One region of the Paenibacillus algicola genome, then DNA from elsewhere that is predicted to be linked to it. Evidence: predicted binding sites of a transcription regulator. Region 1 holds the regulator's gene; each other region holds the start of a gene.
What was found. The regulator LexA, encoded in region 1, represses DNA repair genes until DNA is damaged. The targets are predictions, from matches to a motif close to CGAACATATGTTCG.
Positions count from the first base shown of each region.

Region 1 (7,344 bases):
ACAGTGAACGACGTCCTGTTTTAAGAGCTTCTACAAACCTTCATCAGGGTTCAACTCAGGAATGTACTCGGGCAAAAAACTTAAGACAGTCAGCCGTGGTTTGCTTCAAGGGACACCAGTTGTATTGTAAGGCGGTCAGGTAAGTGGGAATTATTGACTCATTCTCAAATTGCAGATGATCGATACGCCCGTCCACCATTTGTTTTTTAGCGCTGGCATGATTTCCTCGTGAAACGGAGCTTTTTTAGGGATCGGCTTTTGCCATCTTGTAGGTCGTTTTCTTAGAATTGAAGCCCAGCGTGACAGTAGTTTAGACACCTTTTTCCGCATTGTGTTCTCATCAAATTGGATGGTTTAACGAAACCTCTGCGACTTGGCGTATCTGTTCATCCTTGTGCTTCAAAGTAAGGCACGGGAAACAGTGTGAATTTGGGACATTACATAATGTCTTCCTTGATATGATGTGCAATCATAGGATAGAAGAATACAAATAGAAAAACTGTTTTCTAGGAGGAGAGATGATGAGAAACTTACGTGTTTTGCTTATATTAATTACGCTATTATTCATTATGGGTTGTAAGGGGGAGGTTGAAGTTACGAAGGATACTCATGAAGTTAATAAACCTGTATCAGATAACAATGCATTATCAAATCAAGTGATATCGTATAAAATTTTTGACAAACTATTTTTTGATTCTGCTAAAACTTTAAAAATTGAAGGATTTGACTTAAAAAACGGAACTTTTGAAGAGGAGTTAGTAATAGTCGATAAGGATTTATCGTTTAACACACGAGAGATTTGATGGCGTAAAATAAGTTGTGTACCAGAATTTGTGGTCTAGCCGAACACAAAAAAAGTAGGGTATTCTCGGGGTTGCGATGCCACCAGAGAAAGGACCCTACCGATGACTAATATAACCGAAAACACGATGAATAATCTATTTGAAAATCTTGTCATGCAATTTGTACAGGATAACCTCGAGCGCATAATGCGTGCTGAAATTACAGCCTTTATGGAATCGGACGAGTCCTGCAGACACAATAGCCGCAATGGCTACTATAAGCGCTCCCTTCACACGAAATACGGCAACATCGAGGACCTGTCGGTTCCGCGAGATCGTAACGGCGAGTTCCAGACGCAAGTGTTCGAACCGTATCAACGTCGTGACGGTTGGTTGGAGGAAGCTGTCATCCAAATGTACAAAAGCGGCATGGGCACCCGTGACGTCGCTCGCTTCATCGAGAGCATGTTCGGCAGCCACTATTCTCCGACGACGGTAAGCAATATTACGGCAACTGTGCTTGAAGACATTCAGATCTGGCAAGAACGCCCGCTCTCCAAGCGCTACGCCGTCATCTATTTAGACGGGATGTACGTCAAGTTAAAGCGCAGCACGGTAAGCGGCGAGGTCATCTATTTCGCGATGGGGATCGACGAGCACGGACATCGTCAGATCCTCGGCTTCTACATCGGCGGGCAGGAGAGCTCTAACGGCTGGCGCGAGGTGTTGAAAGACCTCTATAGCCGTGGAGTCGAAGAAGTGCTGCTCGGCGTGTTCGATGGCTTGCCGGGCTTGGACGATGCCTTCCGGGAGACCTATCCGAAGGCCGATGTGCAACACTGCATCGTACACAAGGTCCGAGCGACCTTCCCGAAGATTCGGGTGGAGCACAAGACCGACGTGATTAACGATCTGAAAACGATCTATAACGCGATCGACCATGAGATGGCGCTTGCCGCCTTCGACACGGTGAAGTCCAAATGGGGCAAGCTTTACCCGAAGGAGATGAAGTCATGGGAGAGCCAGCTGTCGACGCTGTTGACGTTCTACAAGTACCCCGCAGCACTGAAGAAGGCCATCTATACGTCGAACCCCATCGAGCGTATGAACAAGGAGTTTCGTAAGCGGCTCAAGCCAATGAACAGTTTAACGAATATGGATGCGGCCGAGAAAGTCGTCTACTTACAATGCATTGAGTACAACGATACGTATGCAGAACGCGTCACACCTGGATTCGGAATGACAGAGGTCAAAAAGAAGCTTGCTGAGATGTTTGACGAACGCTATCCGCTACCCATGAGTAACCAGTAACGACCGCACAAACGTGGGGCTTTGTCCCCCACGAACAACACGGTCTCAACATTCAGACATCACTCATATCCATCGTCCCGATGGATATCCTTACCGCCTTACACAAACTTCTTGACGCTACCGAGAGATTTTATCTTTGGAAGGAAAGATAGAAAATAACACACCAATACGAACAACTCAAAGAATGCTAATTTTTGAAGATGAAGATACCACTAAGCAAGTAATTATAAAGTTTGCCTACACTAAAAATTTTATAGGAAACGACATTATTGAATATAGTAAAACTAAAGGTCTATCTGACATTGATCAGAACCTATCTCAAAAAACAGATATTTTAACTTTTAGCTATAAAAACTTGATAATTATTGTCCAGCAGAATGCAGAGGCTAAAATAGATAGCGAAATAACAAAAAAAGCTACAAGAGCCATTCAGTCTTATCTAAAGAATTTTTAAAAATCCAGAATTTATGTTTTATAATTTTATAATACAGTGGCAGCTTTTTTATTTCGGAAGCAACAACAAAAAAAGATAACCCTGTACAAGTACAGAGGTCATCTTCTCTTAATTAGATGGTGAATATTCCTAATGAATATCTCTAAAAATGCCTACTACTTTACCTAAAATCGATACATGATTCAAGCGAAGCGGCTCGTACGCCGAGTTCTCTGGCTGAAGACGGATATGATCCTTTTCCTTATAGAAGGTCTTGACTGTAGCTTCGTCCTCTTCGGTCATGGCGACGACAATATCTCCATTGTCCGCGGTCTGCTGCTGTCTCACGATCACGTAATCTCCATTGATAATTCCAGCCTCAACCATACTGTCGCCAGCGACGGAAAGCATGAAAATCTTGTCATCGCCAACAAAATGCTGAGGCAGCGGGAAGTAATCTTCAATATTCTCCGTAGCGGTGATCGGAACGCCGGCGGTAACCTTACCGACTACAGGCACTCTGGAAATCGTATGCGTGAAAAGATTGCTGCTCTCTGACTCTTCCTGGCCCAGCAGTTCAATCGCTCTAGGCTTAGTAGGGTCTCGGCGAATCAGGCCCTTCTTCTCCAGACGGTCTAAATGACCGTGTACCGTAGAGCTGGAGGCCAGTCCGACGGCTTCGCCAATCTCACGAACTGAAGGCGGATACCCTTTACTGCGTACTTCTGTACGGATAAATTCCAATATGGCCAATTGGCGGCTGGATATCTTCGACATTCCTTATCAACCCCATTTATGTAACGTTTGGTAAAAGTATAACATAGAACTACCGTTCGTACAAACATTAGTTCTAAATAATTTTTCTCGGAACAATTGTTCGTAAAAAACGCTTGAAACAAACAAGTGTTCTTGTTATAGTAGATTCAAACAGAACATTTGTTTGGGAGATGATCGACATGCTGAAATATAGTACTTATCGGAGTATTTATGACCACCCGGCGCAGCCGCAAGCTAGGGCACAGGGGAGGAAGTCCTTATCTCAAGCTTTGAATTACATAATGTCTTTAAACCGCAAAAAGCTGTTAGGTATTCTGTTCGTGTTCTTTCTGGGCTTTAGCAGTGCATTGACTGTATTTGCAAACGGGGTAGAGGAACCTGCTGAGGTGAGGGAGATCGTTGTGCAGTCAGGTGACACCTTATGGAGCATTGCAGCTAGTCACAAGCCGGATTCCATGGACATCCGTGACTATATTCATACCGTTGCGAAGTTTAACGGACTGAATAGCCATGATATTAAATTCGGAGAGGTTCTGAGCTTACCCCTCTACTAAACTGTCATAGGGATTAGGCTTAATGTATACTCATTCTCCTTGATCTGCATTATTTAAAATGACGTATCTGTTTCTTCACAGATAATGATATAATATATCTGACTCTTTCATAATAAAGAGCTTGGTCAAGGCCGCTTTCTTGACAAGCTCTTTTTCTCATGTCACAGTTAGAAATGAACATATAAGTGGAGGTATTCAGATGGACATTGATGCATTGGTGGAGCGTATTAACGTTCTAGCGAGAAAGAATAAGACGGAGGGGTTAACGGAGCAGGAGCAGCAGGAGCGTGCTGAGCTTCGTGAAATCTATCTCAATAATATAAGAAGAAATTTCCGGCAGCAGCTGGATTCCATTGAATTTGTTGATGAAGAGCCCGGTAAAGGGAAAGGCTTAAAGCATTAAGTCTGCTTTTTAAATAAACATGAATAAAGGGGTAAGGACATGTCTCGTTCATGGGAAAGAAAAGTAAGCAAGAACCTGGCCCAGGTCAATAAACAGCGTAAGAAGCAGGGCCAGACCTCTATTGGCGGTAACGGTACAGCGGCTGATGGACACATTTTTAAGGGTCGTAAATATGTACTGCCGATTGTGCTTCTGGCCCTGGCAGGTCTGTACGCTTTGTTGGGCAGAGCTACAGCGAGCGCGGCTGGAGCAAGCGACGTTCTGAACTGGGTAGGAGTTAGTCTGTATGTGCTGCTTGCGATCATGATTTTTTTGAGAAAGCCGTTCTTGAAGGTTGGCCGAAATACGCTGTCAACGTTCAAATTCAATCGCGAACGGAAGCTATCACCTTCCGAAATTAGCAAGATTCGGCTTTTGAACGGCTCTGTCGTTATTGAGACGTCAGCAAAGGGCGGCAATTGGGTGTTTTCCCGTCTGATTAACCGATATGACACGGATGCTATGGGAAAAAGGCTGGAGGAATTCGCCAGCATGCACCAAATTGCGGTGGAGCGCGAGTAACCGACAAATTACAGAAGATTGAAGGGGAGAGGGACATGTCTACTGCTGCTGTGTTGTTTGATTTGGATGATACCCTGCTATGGGATGAGCGAAGTGTAGAAGAGGCCTTTACAGCTACCTGCAAAGCAGCTGCCGACGCTGTCTCCATTGATGCCGGGGAGCTGCTTGCAGCTGTTCGTGAAGAAGCTCGTAAGCTTTATGAAACCTATGATACATTTGCTTTTACTCAAATGATCGGCATTAATCCTTACGAAGGCTTGTGGGCGAACTTCACGGCAGGGGAACAGCCAGAGTTTCGCCGGCTGCAGGAGCTGGCGCCAGGCTACCGCAAATCGTCCTGGGACAAGGCACTGAACAGGCTCGGAGTGCAGAATGAGGAGCTGGCCGCTGCACTGGCGGAACAGTTCGCCGCGGAACGAAGAAAGCGCCCTTACGTGTACGCAGAAACGTTTGAAGTGTTGAAGTCGCTGCAAGGTAAGGTTAAGCTGCTGCTGCTGACGAACGGCAGTCCGGATTTGCAGCAAGAGAAGCTGGATGGAGTGCCTGATCTGGCTCCGTATTTTGATCACATTGTGATCTCAGGCAGCTTCGGTAAGGGTAAACCTGATCCTTCCATTTTCCTGCATGCGCTCAGCATGCTGGAGGTCGATCCACAGCGGGCTATAATGGTAGGGGATAAGCTGACAACTGACATTAAGGGCGGTAATGCGGCCGGACTGACAACCGTCTGGATTAATCGAACCGACCGTCCTAAAGATCCTGCAATCCTTCCGAATTACGAAATTCAGGATCTGAAGGAGCTGCACCCCATCTTAAATGAGCTGCAGCTTACATAAACAATCCTTATATGCTGCGCTATTGAAGTCCCGAATATGATTCGGGGCTTTTTAGCGTTCCCTTTTTACTTCGTGCCTCTAAAGCTGTGTTTCACATTCTCTCATTCAGGTAATTATACAGGTAGACCATGATGACCATGATGACCATGAGATCTAAACCTAGAGAGGAGAATTCACGATGAAGACAGCAGTGTTTGGAGCAAACGGACAAATTGGAAGAATCTTCACAGACCTCTGGATTCGAGAGCAGCATGGTGAGGTAAGAGCTTTGATACGAAGCAGTGATCAGGCAGGGTATTTTGAAGAACTCGGTGCAGATCCTGTGCTGCTTAATCTGGAGGATGATGTCAACACACTGGCGAAGGCGCTTGAAGGCTGTGAAGCAGTTGTTTTTGCTGCAGGCTCTGGAGGGGATACCGGGGCAGATATGACGCTGCTGATCGACCTCGACGGGGCGGTGAAAGCTTCCGAGGCAGCCTTGAAAGCAGGCATTGACCGGTTTGTGCTGGTGAGTGCTATGGGTGCAGGTGAACGGGAGCGCTGGAGCGACAGCATCAAGCCATATTATGTGGCCAAGCACTATGCCGATCAGGCCGTTGAATCCAGCGGACTTTCTTATACGATATTGCGTCCGGGTGCGCTGACCAATGACGAGGGCAGTGGAAACATTGAAGCGGGGCCGAGTCTTGAGCCTGGAAGTATTCCAAGAGCAGATGTTGCTGCTGCCATTGTGACTGCATTATTAGAGCCTAACACACAGGGCAAATCGTTTGAGCTGATTGAGGGCAGTACACCAATATCAGAAGCTTTATCAAAGCTCTGATTGAATACAGCAAATGAAGAATGCCTGGAGACACTTTCCTCAATTGAAGGTGGTCTCCAGGTCTTTTTATAACTCCGGCGGGTTGAATCGTCACATAATTGTAAGTCTCCCGCAATGCATCGAAGGAGAGGAATCATGTATAATGACCTTACGGATGTAGAACCGATACTAAAGCAGGTGAATTTATATGAAGAGCACTGGCACGAAGCTGTCTTTGAAAAGAAATGCTGCTCTATGGTCCGCGCTCCTGCTCGCCGCGATTGCACTGGCTGGCTGCAGTGGGGAGTCCGTCAAAGGGAGTGGCGGGGAATGGGTGCTAGAGGATCCGATCCTCATTGAATTAACTTTGAGCAAAGAGGTGGCCGCTGTCGGCGAGGCTGTGTCCATGATCGCGAAGGTCACTCAATCGGGCGAACCGGTGGATGATGCGGATACCGTAGAATTCGAAATTACGCAGGAAGGCGGAGGCATGCAGGTAAAGGTCCCGGCACAGCACTCCGGCAACGGAAATTATGAACTTCAGAAGAGGTTTACGGATACGGGTACATACCGAATTGTCTCTCACGTTACCGCGAGGGGAATGCATTCCATGCCTGTCAAGGAACTACAGGTTACCCCATAGCGCACATGCTGGTCACCGCCATACTATGAATATTGTACAATGCAAAAGCAGCAAGACCTCTGAGGCCTTGCTGCTTTTGCTGGTTCCTGATCGTTTTTACAGGCCTGGGTTAGGCACGGGTGTCGCGATCCAGCCATTGGCTTCAATGAACAAACGAACGGCTACAATTTGCTTGTTATCCATTAATGTAAAGAAGTGCGGCGTATTCTCAGGTACGGAAATAACGTCCCCCGGCTCCAATT
Region 1 covers NZ_CP040396.1:2,180,694-2,188,037, forward strand. Annotated here, with positions in the region: gene E6C60_RS10040 (hypothetical protein) at 519-803, shown strand; gene E6C60_RS10045 (IS256 family transposase) at 906-2,093, shown strand; gene E6C60_RS10050 (hypothetical protein) at 2,230-2,547, shown strand; gene lexA (transcriptional repressor LexA) at 2,677-3,303, opposite strand; gene E6C60_RS10060 (LysM peptidoglycan-binding domain-containing protein) at 3,585-3,857, shown strand; gene E6C60_RS10065 (DUF896 domain-containing protein) at 4,057-4,260, shown strand; gene E6C60_RS10070 (hypothetical protein) at 4,300-4,821, shown strand; gene E6C60_RS10075 (HAD family hydrolase) at 4,857-5,657, shown strand; gene E6C60_RS10080 (SDR family oxidoreductase) at 5,836-6,480, shown strand; gene E6C60_RS10085 (FixH family protein) at 6,668-7,102, shown strand; gene E6C60_RS10090 (cupin domain-containing protein) at 7,199-7,344, opposite strand, start outside.

Region 2 (7,344 bases), 710 kb from region 1:
GCCTCATTGTCCAGAAATATATTCAGACCTACATGGATTACATATGGTGGGCCCGCCTGCGGATTCACAAGCCGTACGACCTGATTCATGCACATCATCCCATTGCCGGAATGGCCATGAAGACCGTTTTTCCCGACGTACCCCTGGTGCAGACGGTGCATTCCAGCTATGAACGGGAGCTTATTCTAAACGGACGGATTCAGGAAAATGGACTGGAGCACCGGTTTCTAACGTCACTGTATCGGGAGCTGGAGGTTGTCAGCGAACAGGTGCTGACGGTTTCCCGTTCCTTTGCTCACTACATGGCGCCATATGTGCAGGAGCCGGAGCGCATTGGCGTCATCTATAACGGATTTGATGAGAAGCGCTTCAAGCCTGTCCCGCATGAAAATATTGTTCCACAGCTGATCACGGTATGCCGGCTCGTTCCGGCGAAGGGACTGGATACTTTGCTGTACGCCTGTGCAGAGCTCAAGCGCAAGGGCTATGATTATGTGCTTCATATTATAGGGGATGGCCCCTGCCGGGAAGAGCTTGAGCACCTGGCTAAGGAGCTGGACATCTATCAGGAGACGATTTTTTACGGATATACGCTGCATCCGGAGGAGTTTATGCCCTTCTTCGATATTTTCGTGCTTCCATCGCGGGCAGAGGCCTTTGGATCTGTATTTGCTGAAGCAGCGCTCAGCTGCCTGGCTTTGATCGGAAGCGATGTGGGGGGGATTGCAGAGCAGATTGAAGACGGTGTAAACGGTCTGCTCGTGCCTCCGGGGGATGCTGCCGCACTCAGCATTGCGCTGGAAAAGGTAATTTCTGACCCGCTCTTTCGATATGAGCTCGCCCGTTCAGCCTGGGATAAGGCCAAGAATCATTATTCTCTGTCCAAATCCGTCAATGAGCTGAAGAAGCTCTATTTGAAGCACGGAGCTACGCTGTAAGCTAGAGCTTCCGGCTGGCCGACAGGCCAAAGAGGGATAGACGCGCTGCCCAGAACAGACAGAGGATGCCAAAGAGCGGGTACAGGATAGAGAGCAGCGAGCTAAAGCCAAACTGACTCATCAGATAACAAATAATCATAATGGTGAGTGTGATCAGCCTTGGGTGCAGCGTCGTGCGCTGCTGAAGCTGTAGCGTAATGCCATATATATTAGCGACAAATGTGCTGAATATTTCAAGGAAGATCAGGATCACATACACGATTTGTACGTACCAGCCCAGCTGCTGGGCAATGCTTCCCATCGGAATTTCGAATTGGCTGATGCCCGGCATTCGGGCAGATAACGCAAAATGTGCCGAGATCAGCATCAGGCCGATGCCAGTTCCGCCGAGTATGCCTCCAAAGCGTACTACCTTCGTGCTGCCGGTCTGGCTGCCCAAAGGAACGAGCACGGGCATAGCCATAACCAGGTTAAACGCGGTATACAGCAGTGGCGCCAGCCAGACGCTGGGCAGGCTGTGGTCACCTGTCATCGTTATAAAGCGGTCCGCACCCGGCAGTGTGGCTGTCTTCGTAACGATCAGAAGCGACATCATAAGCATCATCGGTACGACCAGGCTGTTCATGTACAGGATGGATGACATGCCCCGGCGCAGAATAAGGAAGGACCCGGCAATGGTGATGAGCAGTCCGGTCTGGTAATGGAAGTGAAGGTTCTCCATAAACACAGAGCCTGCACCCGCAAGCATGATGCTGTTCACGCCAATGAGGATGATGAGCATGATCAGACTGATTATGCTTCCGAAGCGCTCTCCGAACAAATGCCGGTTAAGGTCCTCATAAGAGGCGGCTCCGATGGCTCTGGAGAGGGTCATCATTTTGGAGCCGAGAAAGATAAACAGCACGGTCGACAGAAGGATCGTAAAGACGGCGAGATAGCCGTACTGCGTAAAGAACTGAAGAATCTCCCGTCCTGTGGCAAAGCCTGCTCCGACGATGGTTCCGATATATGTAAAAGCGATTTGAAGCACACGCACCTGTTTGTTCACGTTGCCAGCCCTCCGTTTCCTGTCAATACAGCCTTAGTACAGGGTATGCCCGTCCCCGGCAGGACATGACTATGGAGGGCTCAGCAGGCTATCGGGATTTACAGACTTGCCGGATGCTCTTGAAATGTGGTAATTTTACGACAAAGGTTATTGGCGTGGGAGGTCAGGATATGGAGTGGTTGAAGCAGCGGGTTCTACAGGAAGCTGTCGTATTATCAGATCAGGTGATTAAGCTGGACGCATTATTGACGCATCAGGTGGATCCTTCCCTGATTATGGAGATGGGTAAGGCTTTTGCTGCCCGGTTTCGGGATCAGGGTGTGACCCGGGTTGTGACCTTGGAGTCCTCCGGAATCTCCGTTGCCTTTGCAGCAGCGCTTGCGTTGGAAGTTCCCATGGTGTTTGCCCGGCGGAAGAAGACGCTGCTGGCGGACCCCGATGCGCTGTGCGAACGAGTGCCTTCCTTCACGAAAGGCATTGTGACAGACATTATGATGTCCCGCCAGTTTATTAGTAAGGAAGACCGGGTATTATTTATTGATGATATTATCGCGAATGGGGATGCCGCCCGCGGCCTGATCAAGATTATTGAGCGGGCAGGAGCAGAGCTGGTCGGATTGGGCGTTGTCATCGAGAAGAGCTTTCAGGCAGGGGCGAGAACCCTGAGAGAGCAGGGCATTCAAGTGGAGCCGCTGCTTCAGATCAAGTCGCTGGAAGGCGGCAGAATCACCTTCGTGGATGAATAAACTTTATGGAAATTTTGTGAAACCTGTGCCTAAAATAGCAACTATGCCTTTCCTGTGCGGGGTTTTTATTTTATAATGTAGGAGCAGGAAAGAGAGAGGAGGCAACAACATGGGGAAAGAGCCGGTAACTGAAACTTACTTGATCGAGAAGCTGAGCGGAGCGAAGGTTCACTTTGAACGGGCGCTGGATTGCAAGCACACCGAATTCGATGACCTTTATCCCTATATGATCGAACATCCTCAGTTCTTTTGGTATAAGCGTTATGTAGCCTGGTCTGAGCTTCTGACAATTGCTGGCATGTGTGAAGAGCTTTCTTATAACTGGAGAGAGCAGTTTACAGAGCAGCAGGTGGAATATGTAGAGAAGCGGGTTATGTCATCCACAGTTCTTGATTTCTGGTTTGAGAAGAATGACAGCATCGAGCCTGCTCAGCGTTAAGGCGTATGTGCGTGCGGGAGTGAATGCTCCGCAGAAGGCTGATGTTTCTCCATATGATGCTTTATTGTTGAAGGCTGCCTGCGGGATGACATTCATCCTGCGGGGGCCTTTTTAATCATGAGAAAGGAGGGCCTGTATGATTAACGACGAGCAGTTAAATGAGCTGCGTTTGTCCGGGGAACGAGTGCGTGTCGTTCGAGATGGTCTGGAAAGCAATGATGTGAGCGGGATTGTAGTCGCCTGGGATGAAGAGCATGTTATTATCCGCCGCAGGAACCGCCGGGTGGTCAAGCTTAGCCGCGGCTACAGCTATCAGCTTCATAGCGAACCGCGCATTAGTCCACTGGATGCCTAGCATAGATTTCTGCCATCGGGACAACCTAGACGGGAGAAGTTAAGCTACAGTGAGGTGGAATAAATCGATGGAATTTCACAGTGATAAGGTCAATGCCTACAAACATGAAATCCACAATCTGAAAACAGCCATGCCGGCCATTGCAGAGTCTTATCATCACTTCACCGGGGTCTGCTTTCAGGATGGGGAGCTGGATGAAAAAACAAAGCAGCTGATCGCGCTGGGGATCGCCATGTTCGCGAACAACGAGCTTTGTACGTATTACCATATGGAAGAGGCAAGGTCGAAAGGGGCTAGTGATGCCCAGATCATGGAGGCTGCTGCCGTGGCCTCGGCTGCCAGTGCAGGACATGCTATGTCACAGGGCTTGATGAGAGTTCAGGCCAATCTGAAATAGCGCAGAGTGACCAATCTTCTCAAAGTGCAAGCACGCTAAGGAACCGTCTGTATTGCAGCCCTGCTGCCTGTCAGGCGGTTCTTTACGTATATCTATATGCTAATGCACTTCAAGGCAAGGGACAGGCAGGCGCAGCAGAAATTTCGGCTTCCGCCTGCGGCGCTTCAGGAAGATGCAGGCCCAGGTAAGCCCGCATGCGGAACATGACCTCCTGCTGGAAACAGGGCCACAGTATTTGAAGAGTACCGATATATCCCCGGCAAGCATAACGGGCCTGAACGCCGTCAGCATCTCGGGTGATTTCGATGATCTTGATTGTACGGGTGGCAAATTGGAGCTTGATTTCCTTTAGCATTAGAGCGGTCTTCTTGGCGCCATTGCCGACGAGCTCCACATAAAGCTCGGGGGTCTTAAAGACGCCGCTCTCCTGAATAATCCGGCAGTCCCGTTCAAACACGCGGTGCGTGAATCGAAGCAGCATATAGCTCCTGATCAGTGAACGGTCTTCAGTACTCATTCCCGATACAGCCATGACGATCACCTCAAATGTAGGATTAAAGTACGAACTTATGTTCTTATTTTAACCGAAAGTCTGAGATTTAATCAAGCTTTTAAAAAAGTGTTGACACGATATAGCTAGCATGATAAGATATATCTTGTCGCCGCGATATGATTCATGATGGAGCGACAAACACAATTTGCGGTCGTGGCGGAATTGGCAGACGCGCACGGTTCAGGTCCGTGTGGGCTAACCCCCGTGGAGGTTCGAGTCCTCTCGACCGCATCACCTTAACAATTAACGAGCTCTTGGATTTGTCCTTGCGACGATTCAGGAGCTTTTTGCATAATTGGGATTTGCAAGGTGTTGCTCATGACCTGTACAGATGAAACATTTGAACTGTGATCTAGAAGTGCAAAGATGTTTGCTGTCGTGGATAATGGCTTGAGCACAAGAGGAAAGTTCTGAGTGATTTTCCAGGGTTGATTCGATCACCTAGCGAGAAATTGTGAAATGCACTTTGAGCTACACACCAAGTAGGAACAAAAAATGTCGGAAGCAGGTCCCTAAATAGCTGGAACATGCTCCGACACTATGTCTCGGTCGTCAGCCTTTTAGTTTGTTATTAACATTTTTTTAAGAATTGTTGAATTAGCTCATTGATCTCTTTAGCATGTGTTTCGAGAGCAAAATGCCCAGTATCAAGTAAATGGACTTCCGCAGATGGAATATCACGCTTATAAGCCTCAGCTCCAGCAGCGAGGAAGGCAGGATCATTTTTACCCCATACAGCTAAAAGTTTAGGTTGATACTTACGGAAATAAGCCTGAAAGTAAGGATAAATATCCACATTGGTTCTATAATCAAGAATCAAGTCCAGTTGGATTTCTTCAGCTTCTGGGCGCGACATGAAAGCAATATCCAAGGAATACCCATCTGGTGAAACAAGGCTGGCATCAGCTCCATGTAGATACTGAAAGTTACGTATGGTCTCAGGGGTCAAGGAATTGCGACATGCTTCACGATTTTCAGGTGTCGGAGAGTGCCAATACGTCTCCCAGGATCCCCACGCGTCACTAAATCCCTCAGTATAAGCGTTACCATTCTGACTAATAATTGCTTGAACTCTTTCCGGGTGAGCCACTGCCAAACGATAACCAACAGGTGCACCGTAATCAAATACATAAAGTACATACTGTTTGAGACCTAAAGCTTCAGTAAAACCTTCAATAACTTGGAACAGACTGTTAAATGTGAAGTTAAATTGACTGCGGGGCGGAGTTATTGTATGACCGAATCCAGGGAGATCAGGGGCAATGACACGGTATTGTTCTGCCAGTTTGGGAATTAGGTCGCGAAACATATGACTTGAAGATGGAAACCCGTGTAATAATAAAATAACTTGACCGTCTTTAGGGCCGGCTTCGCGATAAAAAACTTCGACATCTCCAACGATTTGCTGATGATAACTAATCTTCATTTATTAAAGTAATCGTATAATAAAAGCATATATTTTACTAACGAATAAATTGAATATCTGCTATTTCGAATTGAAATATAGAAAGGTGATCGATGTGATAGATTTACTAGAAGGTCGTTTTTTTCTGGCGTTTATTGCTTTGCTTGAAGAAAAAAGTTTCAGTCGAGCTTGCGGATCGCTTGGGTTATGTTCAGTCCACTGTAACCACTCATATCCAACAGTTAGAAAAAATTAGCGGACAAAAATTGTTTCATCGATATCCACGAGGGATAGAACCTACGGATCCTTTTTTCTTACACGAATGCTTCCCTTTGTTCAGGAATACACGAGAAACTCTCCGAACGTAAATTTGCGTATTGAACAAGGGTCGCATCGAGACATCCTAAAAGGTATATTGGATTATGAGCTAGATTTTGGAATTGTTCCTCAAAATCCGAATCGGCATTATATTTTTTTTATCCAATTATGGATGAGACCATCGTTTTTGCTGCGTCTGAGGATATAGCTCGGAGGGTGGAAAACGCGGGAGTCCACATTCTAAATGACGAGCTTTTTATAAGTAGCGGTACCTCTTGTTTGTATCATACGACTGCTGTAGATGTTTTGAAAAATGCCGGGATTATCGTTAAAGATGCGTTAGAGCTACCAAGTCTTGAGATGATAAAACAATATGTAAGCTGTGGAAAAGGGTTTGCCTTAGTCCCTGAAATAGCTATCAGCAACGAACTAAAGACTGGTTTCAATCTGACCTCCTGTGTTTTTTTAATGGAAAAAGGGGATAAGAACAGCCTTAAAAAGCTGTATCATCTTAATGCAGATGAAGTTCAGAATGAATCGAACGTGGAAGCGAATGAAATGGCCGTGATCTATGTGAAACCAGAGAATCAAACGGAAAGCGTTAAAGGGATTTTCTAAAGGAGTCTATATCTCTGTAAATGGTATTCGCCGAGTAACCTTTTGGGTGTTCACGGGTATGATAATTGAAAATGGTAACCAACCTCAGGGCCCTCCTGCAAAGGATAACCCTGAAGTTTGCCGTTTCAGACAGTACGGAGAACCGTATCATCGGTAGTGGTAAAGAAGAAGATGAGCTACCCGCGACTGTCGAAAAAGCCGAATCAAATAGGCTGCTGCGTGTTTCTGGGGGGCACAGATAAAGGGGAGGGCCGGTTCAGTTTCTTGTAGTATTCGACTATACAGCACAGCATGGACAGCTCCCAGAAAAGTGATTAACTAGGCTTACCGGAGGCTAGGGTCGTTTTTCGTTCTTTCTGCCAGCTTCGTAATTGATTCAATGTCTTGCTCGGTTAATTGATCCAAAAAATACTTGCGTATTGCCATTGAGACGATGGGCAGAGCTTCATCTAAAGCAGCTTTTCCGGCAGAAGTAATGATGACCTGGACACCTCGTTCGGTATCTAATGGACTTCTTATAACAAGGC
Region 2 covers NZ_CP040396.1:2,895,342-2,902,685, reverse strand. Annotated here, with positions in the region: gene E6C60_RS13530 (glycosyltransferase family 4 protein) at 1-938, shown strand, start outside; gene E6C60_RS13525 (YkvI family membrane protein) at 940-1,986, opposite strand; gene E6C60_RS13520 (xanthine phosphoribosyltransferase) at 2,157-2,732, shown strand; gene E6C60_RS13515 (hypothetical protein) at 2,842-3,171, shown strand; gene E6C60_RS13510 (hypothetical protein) at 3,308-3,526, shown strand; gene E6C60_RS13505 (carboxymuconolactone decarboxylase family protein) at 3,594-3,923, shown strand; gene E6C60_RS13500 (YhjD family protein) at 4,033-4,455, opposite strand; tRNA gene E6C60_RS13495 (tRNA-Leu) at 4,624-4,707, shown strand; gene E6C60_RS13490 (alpha/beta fold hydrolase) at 5,048-5,902, opposite strand; gene E6C60_RS21375 (LysR family transcriptional regulator) at 6,037-6,249, shown strand; partial or broken gene E6C60_RS21365 (LysR substrate-binding domain-containing protein) at 6,204-6,817, shown strand; gene E6C60_RS13470 (MarR family winged helix-turn-helix transcriptional regulator) at 7,142-7,344, opposite strand, start outside.
Region 2: the regulator LexA is predicted to act here: its motif matches at 4,486-4,499, upstream of E6C60_RS13500 (YhjD family protein).

Region 3 (7,344 bases), 570 kb from region 1:
CGAACACTCCCTGCTGAAACACCGCATACAGCTCTTCCCACGGAGTGCTGTGCAGCGCATCGGACAAAGCATGAACCAGCTGCAGATCATCTTCCAGCGTACTCATATACGCTGCCGGACCACCGGGCGCTGATGCCGCCTCCTTGGCTTGTTCCAGCAAGCTCGCCGCTCCGGCGAGGGCCAGCCTGGCATCCGCCAGGATGCTTTTCACCCAAGGCGTCGCTCCCAGCGCCGCTGTGTCCTTCAGGGAGAACGCTGCAGCTGTATCCCGCAGCCACTCATCCGGCCACGGATGGCTCCGCGAGAAATCATACAGACGCTGAACCAGCTGATAGAGGGCGTCATCGCTTCGCTCTCCACTGAACCAGTCAGCCAGCCGGAGAAACTCTCCCCCGTGCTCGGCATCGCCGTATTTCTCCTCAAACAGCTCCTCCAGTACGTCCTGACGGAGTAAATCCGCCTCATGCTCGTTCAGAATCCGAAAGCCCGGATCTAGCGGTATGAGCTGATAATAACGGCGGATCACCTCCATACAGAAGGAATGCAGCGTAGTAATGGACGCCCGCCCCAGCATGGCCAGCTGGCGGCGAAGATGCTCACGATCCGGAGCCTTCTCCAGCTCCCGCTCCAGCGCCTCGCGGATCCGCTGCCGCATTTCGGCCGCAGCGGCCTTCGTAAACGTTGCTACGAGAAGACGATCTACGCTGAAGCCGGCCTCCTCGTTGATGACTTTTTTAATAATGCGTTCAACCAGTACTGCCGTCTTGCCGGAGCCTGCTGCAGCGGCAACCAGAATGTCATTCCCGCTCCTCATAATCGCCTGCCACTGATCATCGCTCCACATGCTGCCTTCCGGCTTGCTCATCACTGCATTCACTGTGCATCTGCTCCCTTCTCATGGCCCAGCCATTCCCAGATTTGATCCTTGCCCGGCTTCTTCAGCAGCTGATATTGATTGCCTTCCATGCTTTCATCAAACTGACAAACCGGCCGGTAAGAGCAGTACGTGCAAGCCGTTTCCTGCTGAATCCGGTAAGGCTCAATCTTCACTTCGCCGCCTGTAATCCTTGAGCCAATGCTGACGATATTTTGCCGGACTGTCCTCAGCAGGCTTTGCCATTGCTCTGGATCCGCGACAGCAGCGCTGCTATAGAAGCTTCCATCGGCTTTGACGGCGACCGGGATGATGGAGGAGTGACCCTTCTCCAGTCCTGCATCCATGAGCGAGACCGCCTCCCGGTCAGCCAGCAGCAGCCCCTTCATCTTGAAACGCTTCAAAAGCTCCTCGGCCGCCTGATCTGCAGTCAGCCCGTTGGGAGACTGCAGAACCGGATCATGGACGTGGAAATACAGTGTCCCGGCGGGCAGTGCGCTCTCACCCAGCCAATCCTCGGCAAAAGTAAGAAGAACATCGAGGTAGGTGAGCATCTGCAGAGAAAGGCCGTAATACACCTCGTGCAGCTTCAGGTCCTTCTGGCTGGATTTATAGTCAATCACCCGCAGCAGCAGTCCGTTCTCACTGCGCGCCATATCGACACGGTCAATTCGGCCAATAATTTCCATTTCGACGCCTCCCGGCAGCTCAAAACGAAGCGGAGGAATGTCCTTGCCCGGTCCGAAATCCAGCTCCAGCCCGACCGGTTCAAAGCTCCCCCGTCTGGATTGCTCGCCCAGAATGATGGAGGCCCGCCCCACAATGCTCTTCAGCTTTCGGGAAATATAGCCGTAGCGCTTGGAGCTGAGCAGAATTTCGCCCTGCAGCTTCGGTGCCAGACGGTCAACGGTCGCTTCTGCTTCCCGCAGACATTCCTCCGGACTCAGATCGCCCCAGCTTCGCTTCTGCTCCCGAAACCGGGAAGCCATATCGCTGAGCGCCGCATGAAAGAGCTGGCCAATATCAGGCGCCTGAAGTCGGTATGTCTGCCTCTCGGCAAGCTTCAAGCCGTGAGAAGCAAAGTGGGAAAATGGACAAGCCACAAACCGCTCCATGCGGGAGACGCTTGAACGAATACGGCTGCCATACAGTCTGCGGCTCGTTTCGGCCTCTAGCTGGGCGGTCTCATTCCTGTAGGAGAGCGAGGAGAGCTGCTGGTCCAGCTGGCTGCGCCAGGCCGGACTTCTCGCATACCAGTTATATACCTCCCACCAGAGCGGCGGGAGCGGCTCCCCGTGTTTCCAGTCCCGCAGCCGTGCGGTCAGGAAGGCAAGAGATCGCATCTCTCCTGCTACGAAGTCGGACTGCTCCTGCGATGACATTCCGCCATGCGGTCTTAACGGCAGCACGGCCTCCTTCAATGGGAACATGCCCTTGATATGCCGGATCAGCTCGGATGGCAGCAGGGTCTTTCCTTCCTGATCAGCAGATGGATAGCTGATCCACAGCTGCCGGCTGGCCGTTGTCAGCGCCGAGTAAATAACAAATCGCTCATCCAGCAGCCGGCGTGAAATATTGGGTGCAAGCTCCATCCCGGATGCCTCCAGCGTCACCCGCTCCTGCTCGGACAAAATGCCGTCATCCTGGAACTGCGCCGGGATCACACCATCGTTCACACCCAGCAGAAACACATATTTGACATCTCCGGTCCGCGTCCGGTCCATCGTGCCCACGAGCACTTGATCTAAAGCCGGCGGCACGAGGGCCAGCTCCAGCTCCGACAGACCGGTATCCAGGATGCCGGCAAAGGCCTCGGCGCTAAATCTTTCGCCCCCCATCATCTCCACAATCTGATCCAGCACCTCCAGCACTGCGCTCCATACCTGGCGATGCTCCCGGGCAGCTTCCGGCCTTCCCTCATTCAGTGCGGCGCGGCTCATCAGCTCCAGCTTCTCGGGAATCATGGCCTCCTCCAGCAGGCGGAATACCGCTGTACATTTGTCCTTCGCGGTGGCGCCCTGCTTCAGCCTCTTGTCAAAAGCTTGCAGAGGAACGGTAACGGCCAATCGGCACTGCTCAATGAGCTGCAGACCTTCCTCCCGGTGCGACCGTCCTTCATCCTCCAACGAAAGGCTCGGCATGCCTCGCCACGGCTTTCCGTCCGTCCACCGCGTGCCATGAATACCGCTGGCCAGAACGTGATTCTCCAGCCGGTCCATATCCTCGCGTGACAGGCTGCCATCCAAAGGCAGCAGCAAATCCGTCTTTATGCAGCGGAACACATCCTCGTACCGCCATCGCCGCACCGCAACCTCCAGCGCGGAACGGATAAACTCTACGAGCGGATGATGCAGCTCATTTCGCTTCTGATCCAGGAAATAAGGAATGCCGTAATCACGGAACAAGGGACCGATGAGAAATTGATAATCTCCCGGATTGCGGGTCAGAACAGCCATTTCCCGATAGCGGGCACCTTGCCGTGCAAGCCGGAGCATTTCCCGGAGCGCCCCTTCCACTTCGGCCCGGCGGTTCCCCGCAGCATAGAGCTTGATGCCCTCTGGCGGGCTGCTTCCGCTCCACTTTAGCCTGCGGTCAAAGCCCCGTTCCAGATGCGCCAGCGCGGGGCTGTCCTTGAAGCGGGGGAGTTGCTCTGCGTCCAGCACCGTATGCTCCACGTCCAGCCCTGCCTCGCCCGCCGCTCCCCGCAGCTTGCTGTACGTTACCGCCGTCGGATGAAACAGATCCAGCTCATGAGGAGTCATTCCTTCCGGGTAAGGCTTGTCCAGCGTCAAGGCGATGGTCACCGAGCGGGCATGGTTCATCAGCTCCCGCAGTACAATATATTCCTGGGGAGTAAATCCGTTAAAGCCGTCAATCCACAGGTCAGCGTCCCGGATATAGGAGGATTCCCGGACACAGTCTGCAAGTGCAGCCAGCGTATCCTCATCGTCCTTGTACAGCGGAGCCATCTCTTGCTCGAAATCCCGATACACCGCCAAAATATCCTCCAGCTTGCGCCTTAGCAGCGGCGGGCTGGTACTTGTGGACGCCATCTGCTCCAGCTGCTCCTGCACACAGGAGGCATCTACGCAGTAGCGCTTCATCTCGGTATACAGCTGGCTGAGCTTGCCAACAAAGCCGAGCTGCTCCCCGGAGGCGCCGAACAGGTTGAGCTCATCCTTGCGCCTTTGGATAATTTTGTACAAGAGCATGCGTTTGCCCTCTTCACCGATCACCACTTTCGCCGCTCCGCCAGTTTCCTGCATGACCCGATACGCCAGGCGGCGGAAGCTAAGCACCTGCGCCCGAAGCGAGCCCCGAACGCCCGGAGCAGTCACGAGCGCATGCTCTGCATCAAATGAGCCCTGCTCGGGCACGAGCAGAATCAAGGGGTTGCCCTGCGGAGCTTCAGCAAGGCGGCTGGCTATTTCCTTTCTCATCCGGGTGCTCTTGCCGCTCCCGGAACGGCCGATCAAAAAACGAACTGACACAGGCAAGCCTCCCATTCTATACTGTCTGTTTTCCTCGTAAAATACTGTCTATCATTATAGCATACATGCCTCTATCAAGAACATGTGTTTGGATAACACTGGCAGCTTTGAAATGATAGGAAGTCTTGGGGGACCGTATGCATAACAGTATCGCAAGGAAGCCCAAAAAGCCGAAAGGGACTGCTCCCTACCGGCCTGAACGCAGGTCTTATCTATGCATTGAAATTGCTGAGCAATTATACGTGACAGCGAGACTACTTGCTGCGAACCTCAAAGACGGCAAATTTCAGGTAATGCCCTTCCTCCACGCCGAGAATTTGCGGGTGGTCCTTGCCGGCGGCGCGCCATTCCACCAGACGCAGCTGCTTGCCCGCATCCTGCGCGGCTTCGTGGATCGTCTCCAGAAACAGCTCCGGCTTCATATGATAGGAGCAGCTTGCCGTCACCAGATAGCCTCCCTCGTTCACCAGCTTCATCCCGTGAAGATTGATATCCTTATAGCCGCGGCAGGCCCCTTTAACCGCTCCGCGCGTCTTGGCGAATGCAGGCGGGTCCAGAATGACCACATCCCACGTTCGTCCTCCCCCGGCCGTCAGCGGCTTCGAGGTATCCACCTTGCTTCCTTTTGCAGCCCGCTCATGGCGTTCTTCGGTCCCCTTTACCTGATTCCGCAAGTATTGAAAGGCATCATCCACGACGAATTCCACGCGGTCCTCAAAGCCGTTCAACTCTACATTTTCACGGGCGCTCTGGATGGCATGCTCGGAAATATCAAGGCAGGTCACCTTCTTGGCCCCGTACTGACAAGCATTCAGCGTGAAGCTCCCGGTATGTGAGAAGCACTCCAGCACCGTTGCTCCGTCCCAATACGGAAACGTCACTTCTTTTCCACTTCTGTTTACGGGCACTAGCGTCTCTTGTCCATCTATGTCTCGACTCTGAAGCTGAATGCCGCTCCGCTCTCCCCAGCCTGTCATCAGCGGTGCGATCGAAGCCCGGTTCTCACGCTGATCAAAGAAATATCCCGTCTTCTGACCTTCCTCAATGTCGACCTTGATCTGAAGTCCGTTCTCCAGGACGGTGACATAACGCGGACATTCCCCGTACAATGCGCCCTTACGCTGCTCCAGCCCCTCCAGCTCCCGCACGGATACATCGCTGCGCTCATAGATACCCTTTGGCTGCATAACCTCGATCAGTGCCTCTGTAATGGCTTCCCGGCAGCGATCCATTCCGAGTGTCAGCAGCTGTACCACCAGCACCTGATCAAAACGGTCCACAATAAGACCCGGCAGATAATCCGCTTCTCCATACACCAAGCGGTACGCATGATCTCCCTTCAGGAAGCGCTCCCGATGCTTCAGACAGTCCTGAAAGCGGGAAATGAAAAACTGCTTGTCCATAGCCTCCAGCGGCTGGTACGACAAGAGGCGTACGGTAATTTGCGAGCTCGGGTTGTAATACCCGCTACCCAGGAATCGTCCCTGGTGGTTCAGCACCTGTACGACGTCACCGGCGGACGGAGACCCTTCTACCGAGGCAATTTCACTTTTAAATATCCACGGATGTCCCTGCTCCAGCCTTTTTTTTCGATTACGATCCAAGATCACGCTTGGCATGCTTGACTCACTCCCTGATTTCCTGAATTCATAGTCATTCCTTGAGCTAGAAGACCGCACCGGACAAACCCTGCATGTCTCCCCGCCATTGTTCATATATTCTCAGTACTTACTCTAAAAAAAGGAGAGCTCTCTGTTGCTTCATTCCCTGTGGTTCCCCATGCTGTATGGGCTCGCGCTGTTCTTGTTCGGCATGAAGGTGATGGAGGCCGCCTTGCAGCGCTGGGCCGGCCCGCGCCTTCACCAGTGGCTCCATTATGCCGCAGCCACGCCGCTCAAAGGCATGCTGACCAGCGCCGGGCTGACGGCTTTGCTGCAGAGCAGCACCGCTGTCACCGTGATTACGATTGGCTTCGCCAATGCCGGCCTGCTTGGTCAGGCCGGCATTCTCGGCATCATTCTCGGCACGAACATCGGCACAACGCTGACCACAGAGCTGATCAGCCTGAACATTGGTGCGGCTGCCTTCCCCCTGCTCCTGCTCTCCCTGCTCATTTGGGCAGGAAGCATCATCTGGAACGAGATGGTTCTATCACGCAGCTCTTCTCCCTGGCTCGGTCGCCTGGAGCAGCTGCAATTTCTGTGCCTGGCCGTTGCCGGCTTCGCCATGGTACTGCTTGGCATTACGGTTATGCAGTCCATCGGCAAGCCGCTTCAGGAGATGGGCGTCTTCGCCTGGTTTCTGGAGCAGGCAGAGCGAAGCAGCGGCTGGGGGATTCTGGCCGGCGCCATGCTGACTGCACTGATGCATAGCAGCGCCGCCGTTGTGGCTATGACCATGAGCCTTTGCCTCAGTGGGGCATTGCCGCCTGAGATTGGTGTTGCCATGGTGCTCGGCTCCAATGTCGGCACCTGCGTGACCGCGATCCTAGCTGCAGCAGGAAGCACTCCGGCCGGCAGGTTCGTTGCCGGCTCCCATCTTGCCTTAAATATCGGGGGCGTTATATTGTTCGCTCCCTTGCTGCCGCTGCTGACACAGGTCTCCGGTCAGCTTGCAGGCGACCCGGCGGGGCAGATTGCCCATGCCCAGACGATCTTCAACGTGGTCTGCTCCCTGCTCGCTCTGCCGCTTTGCTATCTTCCGGTCTGGAAGAAAGCAGCAGCCTCTTGACCTATACCTCGATGTTCAGAAGGGACAAGGCTCTCCGCAGAATAGGATCATTGTTCCTGTAGCCGTTGCTCTGCTGCCTGCTCCAGGCCTGCAGCGGCTCGTACCATTCCACACCGTTGATCTCTTCCAGCTGGGGCTTCAGCGCCCCTCCCGAAGCCTCTACCAGATAATAGTGGACTTCTTTATCCACCCGGCCATACTGGGGATGATTATACGTATAAGCAATAATATCGACCGGCGACACGATTC
Region 3 covers NZ_CP040396.1:1,611,831-1,619,174, reverse strand. Annotated here, with positions in the region: partial or broken gene E6C60_RS07195 (UvrD-helicase domain-containing protein) at 1-865, opposite strand, end outside; gene addB (helicase-exonuclease AddAB subunit AddB) at 874-4,365, opposite strand; gene E6C60_RS07185 (class I SAM-dependent rRNA methyltransferase) at 4,620-5,984, opposite strand; gene E6C60_RS07180 (Na/Pi cotransporter family protein) at 6,121-7,095, shown strand; gene E6C60_RS07175 (NUDIX hydrolase) at 7,097-7,344, opposite strand, start outside.
Region 3: the regulator LexA is predicted to act here: its motif matches at 4,443-4,456, upstream of addB (helicase-exonuclease AddAB subunit AddB).